2 regions of the Rhodococcus sp. NPDC056960 genome follow, and region 2 is predicted to be linked to the other one. Evidence: riboswitches for the same ligand, from Rfam matches in the RefSeq annotation. Region 2 holds a riboswitch; the other holds the start of a gene.
What was found. Region 2 has a riboswitch for cobalamin ahead of ACFTWF_RS18940 (CbtB domain-containing protein). Riboswitches for the same ligand answer to the same signal wherever they lie in the genome.

Region 1 (5,739 bases), on a different contig from region 2:
CCGGGACGGAGGCGTCGTCGTCGTGCACTACGGGTCGAACAGGCGCGCGGCGAAAACCCTCGCCGAGGAACTCGGTGGCACGCGGGTTCACCTCGTCCAGGGCGACCTCACCGACCCCGCCGACACCCGCGCGGTGTGGGACGAGGCGGTGCGAATGTGCGGGCGGATCGATGTGCTGGTCAACAACGCGGGCGCCTGGATCGCGTCCCCGATCGACGACCAGTCCGCGTGGAGCGAGGGATGGAGCCGCAATTTGGCTCTCAACCTCACCGCGCCCGCCGATCTGACCCGATACGCGATCACCCATTTCCGCGAACACGGCGGAGGTGCCGTGGTGACCGTCGCCAGCCGCTCGTCCCATCGCGGTGACGACGCCGACCACCTGGCGTACGGCGCCGCCAAGGGTGCGGTCCTGGCGTTCACGCGGGGGGTCGCCCGGGGCTTCGCAGGCGAGAACATCCTCGCGTACGCCGTCGCGCCGGGATGGGTGGCCACCGACCTCGCCGGCGACGCGGTGTCCGGCGACGCGGCCGCCGCCCTACCGCTCGGCGAGGTCACCCCACCCGAGGACGTCGCCGAGACGATCGCCTTCCTCGCCTCCGGTCGCGCCCGGCACGCAACCGGAACCACGATCGACATCACGGGGGCGGACTACGTCCGCTGAGCCGTCGACCCGATCAGTACCAGTACTGCCGTCCGCCGACCTTGCGTCCGCGCAGTCCGAGGAGCAGGAGGACGAGACCGACGACGCCGACGATGAGGCCTGCGATCCACAGTGACGAGATCTTGACGATCAAGCCGATGACGATGAGAACCACGCCGATTGCGATCATGGCCAATTCCTTCGTGAGAGTGGGCTCGGGTGGTGCACGACCGTCCGACTCTCGACGGTAGGCCCGGTCAGGCGCTGCACGCCTCGCCCGTGCCGGGTGAAACGCAGCGATCCCTCATTCGAGGAGTGGTGCGGTGATCGGCGCCTCGGGGGCGTGGGTGACCGTGGTGTGCCCGGTCTCGAGGTACTCGGTGACGGCCTGGTCGACGACGGTGTTTCCGCCCTGGATTCCGGCGCCGTGATCTCCGCCCTCGACGGTGACCAGGTTCGCGCCCATGTCGTGGGCGAGTTGCACGCCGCCCAGATAGGGAGTCTGCGGGTCGCGCAGACCCTGCAGGACGAGCGGCGCCGTCGCCAGCCCCCTGTTGCTCAGCGTGGGCAGTGCGGTGACGGGCGGCGCACCGGCGCAGAAGGGCCCGGCGCTGTAGCCGTAGCCGATGAGGTCGAAGAGGTCGCCGGTGACGAAGGTGGAGAAGAGCCAGCCCGGGATGCGGTCCGGGCGGTCGGGGACGCCGTTCTCGTTGCACAGGACGAGCGACTGCATCATCTGAGACTGCTCGATCCGCGCCAACTCCTGCTCCGACAGGTCCTTCATTCCGACGCCTTGGGGTATCGCGCCGACGCCGTCCCGGATCACCCGCGCCATGAGCGGCCAGCCGTTGCGGGCGGGAAGCACCTGACGGGTCATCACGTAGATGCTGGACGACATCTGGGTGTGCGACGGATCGGCGAGGCTGCGCACGAACGCCTCGAACTGGACGCGGGCCGGTCCGGTGAGATCGACCCCGCCGCGGTAGGCGTCGGCGAGGGCTTCGAGGCCGGGCGGCACGTCACCGACCTCGGCGGGCGGAGGCGCGAGGGTGGGGTTGCCGCCGGCCTCCTCGACCACCCGGTCGGACCACCGCTGATAGACCTTCAGCGGCGTGTCACCGAGCCCGTACGTGTCGTCGTGGGCGGCGATCCAGTCCATGAGGTCGTAGAAGCGTTTCTTGTAGCCGTCGTTCTGCTGCCACAGCACGTCGTTCCACAGCCAGTGCTGATCGACGGCGGAATCGAGGACCATGCGACCGGTGTGCTGGGGAAACAGCGTCGCGTAGGTGGATCCGAGGATCGTGCCGTAGGACAGGCCGTAGATGTCGATCACGTCCTCGCCCAGCGCGAGCCGGACCTGATCCCAGTCCCGCGCGGTGTTCTCGGTCGTCAGGTGCGCCGTGGTGCCGGGGGCCGCGGACTCGCATGCGGCCCGCGTGGCGGCCCCGCCGAAGCCGAGACCCAGTGCCGTCGTCTGCTCGGGGGTCAGGGTGCAGTCGACGGCGCCGGCGTACGGGAGCCCGCGCGGTTGCACACCGATCACGTCCCACTGCGCGCGGACGGCGTCGGGCAGGATGTCGGCGAACATGCTGGTCGAGCCGATCGCGTCGCCGCCGGGCCCACCGGGGTTGGTGAACAGGACGCCTCGGCGCGCGCCCGGATCCTCGGCGCGGTGGCGGGTGACGAGCACGTCGATCGTGCCGCCGGCGGGGTCGGCGTAATTGCGGGGAACGGTGACCGAGGCGCACTGATCGGCCGCCGGATCGCGCTCGTACTCGGCCGGGCACGACCCCCAGGCGAGGCCGCCACCCGGAGCCGGCTGCGCGGTGGCGAGCGGTGCGGCCCCCACGGCGACCGCGGCGGCGATGCCGGCGGCGAGAGCCACGAATCGGTGACGGTGTGAGAACGGCGTGTCGTGCAGGTGTCTGTCCATCCCCGGCATATTTCGCGGTCCCCCTCGTAGTCCCGTGTCGTGACGACAGCGGCGCCCGGCGCACCATCGCTCCGCCGCCAGTGTCGCAGACGCGCTGTGGATTCCCGGGTGTGCCGCAGCGGTGCGTGGCAGTTCGGCATGCCGTCAGCGCGATCGTAGAAGAAGTCCCGGACGTCCCCGTACGGCATCGCGGTCGACGGGCGACCGCTGTCCGAATACACCCGTGAGTACTTGTTAACCGCCCGCGGTTAACAAGTACTCACAGGGGCTATGGTGTGCGAGGCCGTCCGTGCGGCCACGATCGGCGAGGGAACCCGGTGTGAATCCGGGACTGACGCGCAACGGTGACGGTCCGAACAGGGCCGGAGTCCGACTGCTCACCGATCGAGTTCGGTGTTCCTCGGCTCCGCGACTGAGCCCTGATGAAGGAGTTCTTCTCGTTATGCGCACGTCCTGGCACCGTCTCGGTGTCACCCTCACTGCCGCCTCGATCCTGCTGCTCTCCGCCTGCTCGTCGACGCCGGACGAACCGGCGTCGGAGGCGGCCCCGGGCGCGTCCGCCTTTCCGATGACCGTCGAGAACTGCGGCCACACCGTCACGATCGACGCACCGCCGCAGCGCGCGGTGTCGCTGAACCAGGGCTCGACCGAGATCCTGCTCTCCCTTGGACTGGCGGATCGGATGGTGGGAACCGCCACCTGGACCGACCCGGTCCGCGAGAACCTGGCCGGCGACAACGCCCGCGTTGCGCGGCTGGCCGACAACAAACCGTCCTTCGAGGTGGTCCTCGACACCGAACCCGATTTCGTGACGGCGTCGTTCGGGGGCACTCTCGGCCCGGGTGGTGTCGCCGACCGCGACCAGTTCGACCAGCTCGGGGTGCCCAGCTACCTCTCCCCGACCGACTGCGTCGACAAGACCGACGAGAGCGTGAACGCCGACGGCGCCCGCACCGAACCGCTGCGCATCGACACCGTCTACAAGGAGATCCGGGAACTCGCCGCCATCTTCGACGTCCGCGAGCGCGGCGAGCGGTTCGTCGCGGAACTGCAGCAGCGCTTCGACGCCGCATCCCGTGAGGTCACGGCCTCCGGGGTGTCGCTGGCGTTCTGGTTCGCCGACACCAGGACCCCGTACATGGCGGGCTGCTGCGGCTCGTCCGGGATCATCACCAACTCGGTTGCCGCGCAGAACATCTTCGCCGACACCACCAACGAGTGGCCCCAGGTGAGCTGGGAGAGCGTGCTCGACCGCGACCCCACCGCACTGGTGCTCGCCGACCTCAGCCGGCGCAGCATCGACGGCGACGCACTCGACAGCAAGATCGCGTTCCTCGAGTCGAACCCCGTCACGCAGCGGCTCACCGCCGTCCGCGACAAGCGGTACATCGTGGTCAACGGCGCCGACCTGAACCCGTCGATTCGCACCGTCGACGGCGTGGAGAAGACGGCGGCCGCGCTGAAGCAGTGGGGACTGGCGCGCTGACCACGACCGCGACCCGACGCGAAAACCGAACGGCACGGGCCGCGTCCGGACCGGCGCTCGGGGTGCTCCTGCTCGGCGCCCTGATGGTGCTGGCCGGGTCCATCGCGGTGGTCATCACCTTCGGTCCCGCCAGCCTGTCGGTCGGCGACGTGTATGCGGTGGTGCTCGAGCACGCGGGTGTCGGCACGTCCGGGGTGAGCCGGATCAAGGACGGCATCGTGTGGGAGCTCCGCCTGCCGCGGACCCTCCTCGCCGCCGTCTGTGGCGCCGGGCTGGCCCTGTGCGGGACGATCATGCAGTCACTGCTGCGTAATCCGCTCGCCGACCCGTTCGTGCTCGGCATCTCCTCCGGGGCCTCGACCGGCGCCGTCGTCGTCGTGGTCCTCGGGCTCGGTGCCGGCGCCGTGTCGCTGTCCGCGGGCGCGTTCGCCGGTGCGGTGATCGCGTTCGTCCTGGTGATGCTGCTGGCGAGCGGTGCCGGTGGCGGCACCTCCCGGGTGGTGCTCGCCGGAGTGGCTGGTACACAGCTCTTCTCCGCGCTCACGTCGTTCATCGTGATCTCCTCCGCCGACGCCGAGCAGACCCGCGGGGTGCTGTTCTGGCTGCTGGGATCGCTGTCGGGCGCCGACTGGACCGACGTCGCCGTGTGCGGCGCGATCACCCTGGCCGGCCTGGTGGTGTGCCTGACGCAGTCGTCGGCGCTCGACGCGTTCACGTTCGGCAACACCGCGGCCGCCGCACTCGGGGTGTCCGTGCGGTGGATCCGCCTTCTGCTGCTCGGGATCACCGCCCTGGTCACCGCGGCGCTCGTCAGCGCGGCGGGCGCGATCGGGTTCGTGGGTCTGGTGCTCCCGCACGCCGCACGGTTCCTCGTCGGCCCCCGGCACAGCCGGCTGCTCCCGACCACCGCCGTGGTCGGGGCGATCTTCCTGGTGTGGGTGGACGCAATCGCCCGCACCGTGTTCGCGCCCCAGGAAGTCCCGGTCGGGGTCGTCACCGCGCTGATCGGCGTCCCCGCGTTCGCGATCATCCTGTTCCGCATGAGGACGAGCCCATGACGCTGCGCGCGCGAAACCTCCGCTGGAGCCGCGGCGGACACCTCGTCCTCGACGGGGTGACGATCGACCCGGCACCGGGCGAGACCATCGGGCTTCTCGGCCCCAACGGGTCGGGCAAGTCCTCACTACTGCGACTGCTCAGCGGGATCGCCGAACCCGACCTCGGCCGGGTCCTTCTCGACGACAATGACATTCGGCAACTCCGGCGACGGCACATCGCCCGTCGGGTCGCGATGGTCGATCAGCATGCCGACACCGAGGTCGACATCACCGTGATCGACGTGGTTCGGCTCGGCCGCATCCCGCACCGCGGGCTGTTCGGCGGCGACGAGTCCGCGGACGCCCGGGCCGTCGAGGACGCGCTCGCGCACACCGGCATGACAGAGCACGCACACCGCTTGTGGCACACCCTGTCCGGAGGCGAACGCCAGCGTGCCCAGATCGCCCGCGCCCTCGCGCAGCAGCCGGACGAGTTGCTCCTCGACGAACCGACCAACCACCTCGACATCCAGCATCAGCTCGACATCCTGTCGCTCGTCGCCGAACTGCCCCTCACCAGCTACATCGCCCTGCACGACCTGAACCTGGCCGCGATGTTCTGCGACCGGGTGGTGGTCCT
Region 2 (5,739 bases):
CTCGCTTGCGATCGATTCCGGGTCATCCCTGCGCAAGAACTCCGCTCGCGGCGTGAGTGTGTACTTGTCCTGCTCGTCCACCGAGAAGATCCCGGCGCTCATCAGCAGACGGAGGATCCGCTTCAGCGCATCGGGATCAGTTCCGCTTCGTCGGGCGAGATCGACAAGCGATAGCGGGCCCTCCGCCAGCAGATCGGCGAGCTCCAGCTCGACGGCCACGAATAGGCAGCAGGATATGTTGTAGCCGTGAACCATCTCTTTGACACAGAGACGTTCGGGCTTGTCACGGAAATCGAAATACATTGCGCGCCTTCGATTAGCGGTTGAGGTCCCGGACTCCCGGGCTTTCAACCAGCGTGAGGCTTCACCGCGCCGGGCGATAGACACCCCGGGGCTGGCAACCATTCACCCCGCAGGGACATCGCGGCAGCCGGCTACGGAATTGCGGCTCTCAGCGGAGCCCGTCCAGGAATTCCTCGACCACCTTCCGGTACTGCTCCGGCTGGTCGTCGTGGACGAGGTGCCCGGCCTGCTCGATCCGGACGTACCGGGCGCCGGGATGCTGCTCGGCCATGGCCCGCATCTGGCCGTCGGGGGTGATGGTGAACTCGCCCTCGATCAGGAGCGCCGGCACCGTGACCGCCGCCCACTGATCCCAGAAGTGCCTGCCACCCCACTCCTCGGAGATGTCGCGGAACGTGTCGACGTCCCCGTGCAGGTACCACCCGTCGGCGCGCTTCTCGAACGAATCCAGGAAGTACTGTCCGGCGACCGGGCCGAAGAACTCGAACAGGTCCTCCCGTGTCGCGAACGGCTGCGGCCAGTTCGAGATCATCGCCGCCCAGTTCTCCGCGGTGCGGCCACGGAAGTCGGGTGCCATGTCCTCGAGCACCAGCGCCGCGACCTTCTCCGGGTATTCGGCCGCCAGGAACCAGGCGTGGAGAGCGCCCATCGAATGGCCGATCACGACCCAGGGCTCGGTGACGGGGGCGAGGGCGGCGGCGAGGTCGTCGACGAACGCTTCGGTGGTCAGTTCCGGAGGTGTGGGACGTCCGTGACCGGCGGCGTCGAACGTGAAGACGTGGCCGTGCTCGCGGAGCCACGGCACCTGCCGCCCCCATGTCCGGGCGCTGCCCATCAGCCCGTGCAGCAGCAGAATCGGCTGTCCCGTTCCACCCTCGTCGTGCAACGCACTCTCACCCGCCACCTCTCCGACGCTAGCGGAGTAACCTCGCCCGCATGGCAGTGGTGAAGATCAACGCAATCGACATCCCCGAGGGCGCGGGCCCCGAACTCGAGAAGCGCTTCGCGGGACGCGCGCACGCCGTGGAGAACTCTCCCGGCTTCCTCGGCTTCCAGCTCCTCCGTCCGGTGAAGGGCGAGAACCGCTACTTCGTCGTCACGCAGTGGGAGAGCGAAGAGGCTTTCGCGGCGTGGCGCGACGGTCCGGCCAGGGAGGCGCACGCCGGTGAGCGGCAGAAGCCGGTGGCGTCCGGGGCGTCGCTGCTGGAGTTCGAGGTCGTTCTCGACGTCACGGCGGCGAACAAGAGCTGAGCGGTGCGGCGGGGCGGAAGGATTGACACGACGGCCCGCCGGGTGCAAAAGTTCGCAGGACAATGCGATGGTTCGGCAGGAATCCGGTGTAATCCCGGAGCGGTCGCGCCACTGTAAATCGGAGTAGTCCTTCACGGGAACCACCTCGACAGCCAGATACTGCGGCCATCGCCTGGACCTAGGGGACGCGAAATCCCAGGAGGAACTATGGCACTCGCCTACGCACCCGGCTCGTCGGTCGACACGACCCGTCTCGCCGTGATCTCTTTCGCGATCGTTCTGTTCGCGATGCTCGCTCTCTACCTCGTGGGATTCGACCAGGGCGCGATTTCGCGCAGTGGCATGTACATGCACGAACTGATGCATGACGGACGCCACCTCCTGGGTCTGCCATGCCACTGACCGATTCCTTCACGAAACTCCTCATCCGCGGTCTGCTCGCCGGCCTCATCGCAGGCATCCTGGCCGGTGGCGTCGCATTCGTCCTCGGTGAGTCGCACATCGACGCGGCCATCGCGATCGAAGAGTCGCACAGCGCAGCGGAAGCCCCGGAGCACACGCACGACACATCCGCGGCGGACGAGCCGGCCGGGCACTCCCACGACGAGGAAGATGCACTGGTCAGTCGCAACGGACAGCGCTTCGGGCTGTTTCTCGCCACCTCCCTCGCGGGGCTCGCGCTCGGCGCGATCTTCGCCGTCGTCGCCCACTACGCGCGCCGGGTGACCACGTTGTCGGGGCCGGTACTCGGTCTGACACTGGCCACGCTGGGGTGGCTGGCCATCGAGGCGGTGCCGTTCTTCAAGTACCCCGCCAACCCGCCGGCGGTCGGGGACCCGGACACGATCAACCAGCGCACCTGGCTGTGGCTCGCCGCCGTCGTGCTGGGACTGCTCGCGGTGGTGGCCTCGGTGTTCGCGTCGAAGGCAGTGGTGGCGCAGGAGTTCCTGTCGGTGCGGATCGCGGCACCGGTTCTCGCCTTCCTCGTGGTCGTGACCATCGGATACCTCGTGCTGCCCACCGTCAACGAAGTGGGTGACGACTTCCCCGCAGTGCTGCTGTGGCAGTTCCGCCTGTCGTCGCTCGCGACCCAGGCGACGCTGTGGCTGGTGCTCGGCTTGGGCTTCGCGTTCCTCACGGAGCGGGCCAGCCGGGCGAAGACGCCCGCCGCGGCGAACGCCGTCTGAGTTCGGCGTCAGCGGGAGTTGTCCCATCGGGCCGGGTCCGCCTCCAGGGCGGCCCGGTCCCAGCCACCCCGGTCGGCGGCCGCGTCGTACGTGCCGTGCAGGAACTGCAGCAGGGCGGCATCGGGATCGTCCGCGGTCCGGACGGTCTCGTACGGCAGCAGGAACTGCCGGAACTCCGGGCTGTAGAAGGCACCGTCCGGCCCCACCGGATAGTCGGCGAAGCCGTCCGGTTCCGGGTAGGCGTACGCATAGAACGCGCCTTCCGCGCCGCCGCCCGGCCAGAACCCGCAGCTACTCAGCTCGTGTGAGTAGCCCTCCACCATCACCCAGTCTCCGCAATTCGGTGCTCCCCCGGGGTGAGTCGGCGCGGTCCGTCCCGAGAACCGGGTGCAGGCCAGGTCCAGCGCGCCCCAGAAGAAGTGCACCGGGCTGACCTTCCCGATGAAATGGGAGCGGAACTCGTGCAGGACACGGTCGGCCTGCACCAGCTGCCGCCAGAACTGGCGCACCGACTCCCCGTCGTACGAGCAGTGCTGGGTGTCCTGCGCGAACGGCACCGCGGGCTCCACCTCGTTGGGCCGGGCCAGGATCGTCGTCGTCACGTCCAGCTCGGCCAGCGTGTCCATCGTCTCCGCGTAGAAGTCGGCCACCGACTTCGGTTCGAGTGCAACCGTCCCCCTGGCGCCCTCACTCGTGCGGATCACCAGTTGCTGGTCGAAGAAGTCGAACTCGATGTCGAAACAGCCGGTGCCGTACGGGATGGTCGACGTGGTCAGGCCACGGGGGCTCACGTACAGCGGCACCTGCCACCAGTGATTGATCAACGGTGCGTGAGCCAGCCGGATCTTCCCGACGATCTGCGTCCACATGTGCAGGGTTTCCCTCGTGGACGTCCAGTCGTCCACCTTCAAAGCGGGCCATGCATCTCGGGTTCCTGCCTGCTCGTGCACAGTGCCTCCCTGCCGACGACGTGCATTTCAATCTGCCCGCCGTTCCGGGTGTTGGCAAGAGGCCGGGTCACGCATCTCGTCGCGGTGGTCGCCGCGCTGCATGGTTCGGCCTGCGCGAATCGCTACGTCGCGCGCACCTGATCGTCCGCGCTCGCCTGCACCAGAAGCTGCAGGAACACGTCCTTCGGCTGTGCACCGGACACCGCGACGCGCCGGTTGGCGACGAAGAACGGCACCGCCGACACCTGCAGCGCACGCGCCGTCTCGAGATCGGCCCGGACGGCGTCCGCCGCGGCATCGGACGCGAGCGCGGCGCGCACGGTATCGGCGTCGAGCCCGGCCCGCGACGCGATGTCGACGAGGGTCTCGCGGTCGTCGATCACGGCACCTTCGGCAAAGTGGGCGCGGAACAGCGCTTCCACCACGTCATCTCGCCTGTCACCCGCGAGATGGATCAGCCGGTGCGCGTCGAACGTGTTGGCCGCGATCACCGAATCGAAGTCGAGACGGAGGCCCTCGTCGGCCGCCGTCTGCGCAACGTGCCCGAACATCTGCCGGACCTGTTCCGGCGGCATCCCCTTGCTCTCCACGAGGGCGTCGAGTTCACTGCGCCGCTGCCCTGCCGGGGTGTCCGGGGACAACTGGTACGAGCGCCACACCACGGTCACGCGGTCGCGTCCCTCGAACTCGGCGAGGGCCGACAGGAAGCGATGCTTACCGATGTAGCACCAGGGACAGGCCACGTCGGACCAGATTTCGATCTCGATGTCGCCGTCGGCGTTCTGCTGTGTCGTCACAGTCCTGTGGAACAGATCGGTGCCGTATTCTGTTCCGGCTGGTTCGGCGGGAGCGTGTCTTGGTTCGCCGCGCTGCATTTACGCACAAAGAATTCGACCGAACGGTACGGTGAGGGTGTCGACACGGCGCGAGTAACGTCGTATCGATCGTGCCGCCGAGTGAGGGTGATCGTCGCAATGCCCGGACACTGGGCGGCCGATAAGTGCGGAACCCGAACTCCTCCAGGAGTAGCCATGGTTTACGTCTCTTCACCGAGCAAGTCCGTCGAATCACTCGCCGTCGTGCTGATTGCCGTCGGAGTCGTCCTGCTCGCTCTGCTCACCCTCTACCTGGTCGGCTTCGACCAGGGCGCGATCTCCCGAAGCGGCATGTACCTGCACGAATTGATGCACGACGGCCGCCATCTCCTGGGAGTTCCCTGTCACTAGTTGCACCACTACGGAGCACGCGATGAACTCTCCAGCAGATTTCGAAGCACAGGCGAACAGGGTGGCGGGGTACGGCCCCGTCCATCACGAAGAGATGGATTCGCCGTACTACCTGTCCAATTCCGCGTTCGATGCGTTGCGGCACGTCCTGCACGACGTCGGCGGCCAGCCCGCCCTCCCCGTCAAGTACGAGGAGAAGGTCGAAGAGGACTGGGAGATGAGCACGTACGTCACGTGCGAATGCCTCGGCTGGCGGGGCGTGTGGAACTCCGAGGAGCGCCGCCGGGCCGAGAACGACCTGGGTGCCACGCTCTACTTCGGATTGCCGTACTACGCGCGGTGGATCACGGTGGCAGCCAAGACACTCATCAACAAGGGCCTGATCACACCGGACGAACTCTCCGCCAAGATCGACGAGGTGCGGGCCCGGACCGCCGGCGGGACAGCGGCGGGAGGCCGGTCATGACGAAGAAGTTCGAGATCGGCGACCGCGTCACCGTCAAGAACGCGACGTCGATGTTTCACACCCGTACGCAGGCATTCATCCGCGGACACACCGGCGTCGTCGTCGAACACCGCCCGGAGTGGGTGATCCCCGAGGACGAGGCGTGGGGGCGGGTGGACGACGGACGGACCGAACCGTTCTACGTCGTCCGCTTCCAGCAGACCGACCTGTGGCCCCGCTACACCGGATTCGAGATCGACACTTTGGAAACCGAGTGCTCCGAGCGCTGGCTCGAGCCGGCAGGAGAGGCGGACACATGACGCATTCGCACGACGATCACGCACCGATCCAGGCCTCGGAGGAGATCAGCGAATTCG

Region 1: it holds a riboswitch for cobalamin, as region 2 does, so the genes downstream of both, ACFTWF_RS04405 (ABC transporter substrate-binding protein) here and ACFTWF_RS18940 (CbtB domain-containing protein) in region 2, are expected to answer to the same signal.

What each region holds. Positions count from the first base shown of each region.
Region 1 is NZ_JBHURF010000002.1:286,501-292,239, forward strand. Features, by position in the region: gene ACFTWF_RS04390 (SDR family NAD(P)-dependent oxidoreductase) at 1-664, shown strand, start outside; gene ACFTWF_RS04395 (hypothetical protein) at 678-833, opposite strand; gene ACFTWF_RS04400 (alpha/beta fold hydrolase) at 948-2,585, opposite strand; cobalamin riboswitch at 2,843-2,969, shown strand; gene ACFTWF_RS04405 (ABC transporter substrate-binding protein) at 3,019-4,062, shown strand; gene ACFTWF_RS04410 (FecCD family ABC transporter permease) at 4,146-5,120, shown strand; gene ACFTWF_RS04415 (ABC transporter ATP-binding protein) at 5,117-5,739, shown strand, end outside.
Region 2 is NZ_JBHURF010000011.1:91,539-97,277, reverse strand. Features, by position in the region: gene ACFTWF_RS18955 (methyltransferase) at 1-303, opposite strand, end outside; gene ACFTWF_RS18950 (alpha/beta fold hydrolase) at 452-1,207, opposite strand; gene ACFTWF_RS18945 (antibiotic biosynthesis monooxygenase) at 1,240-1,554, shown strand; cobalamin riboswitch at 1,606-1,739, shown strand; gene ACFTWF_RS18940 (CbtB domain-containing protein) at 1,762-1,956, shown strand; gene ACFTWF_RS18935 (CbtA family protein) at 1,947-2,741, shown strand; gene ACFTWF_RS18930 (DUF5996 family protein) at 2,750-3,691, opposite strand; gene ACFTWF_RS18925 (DsbA family oxidoreductase) at 3,814-4,488, opposite strand; gene ACFTWF_RS18920 (CbtB domain-containing protein) at 4,723-4,917, shown strand; gene ACFTWF_RS18915 (hypothetical protein) at 4,940-5,383, shown strand; gene ACFTWF_RS18910 (SH3-like domain-containing protein) at 5,380-5,682, shown strand; gene scnC (thiocyanate hydrolase subunit gamma) at 5,679-5,739, shown strand, end outside.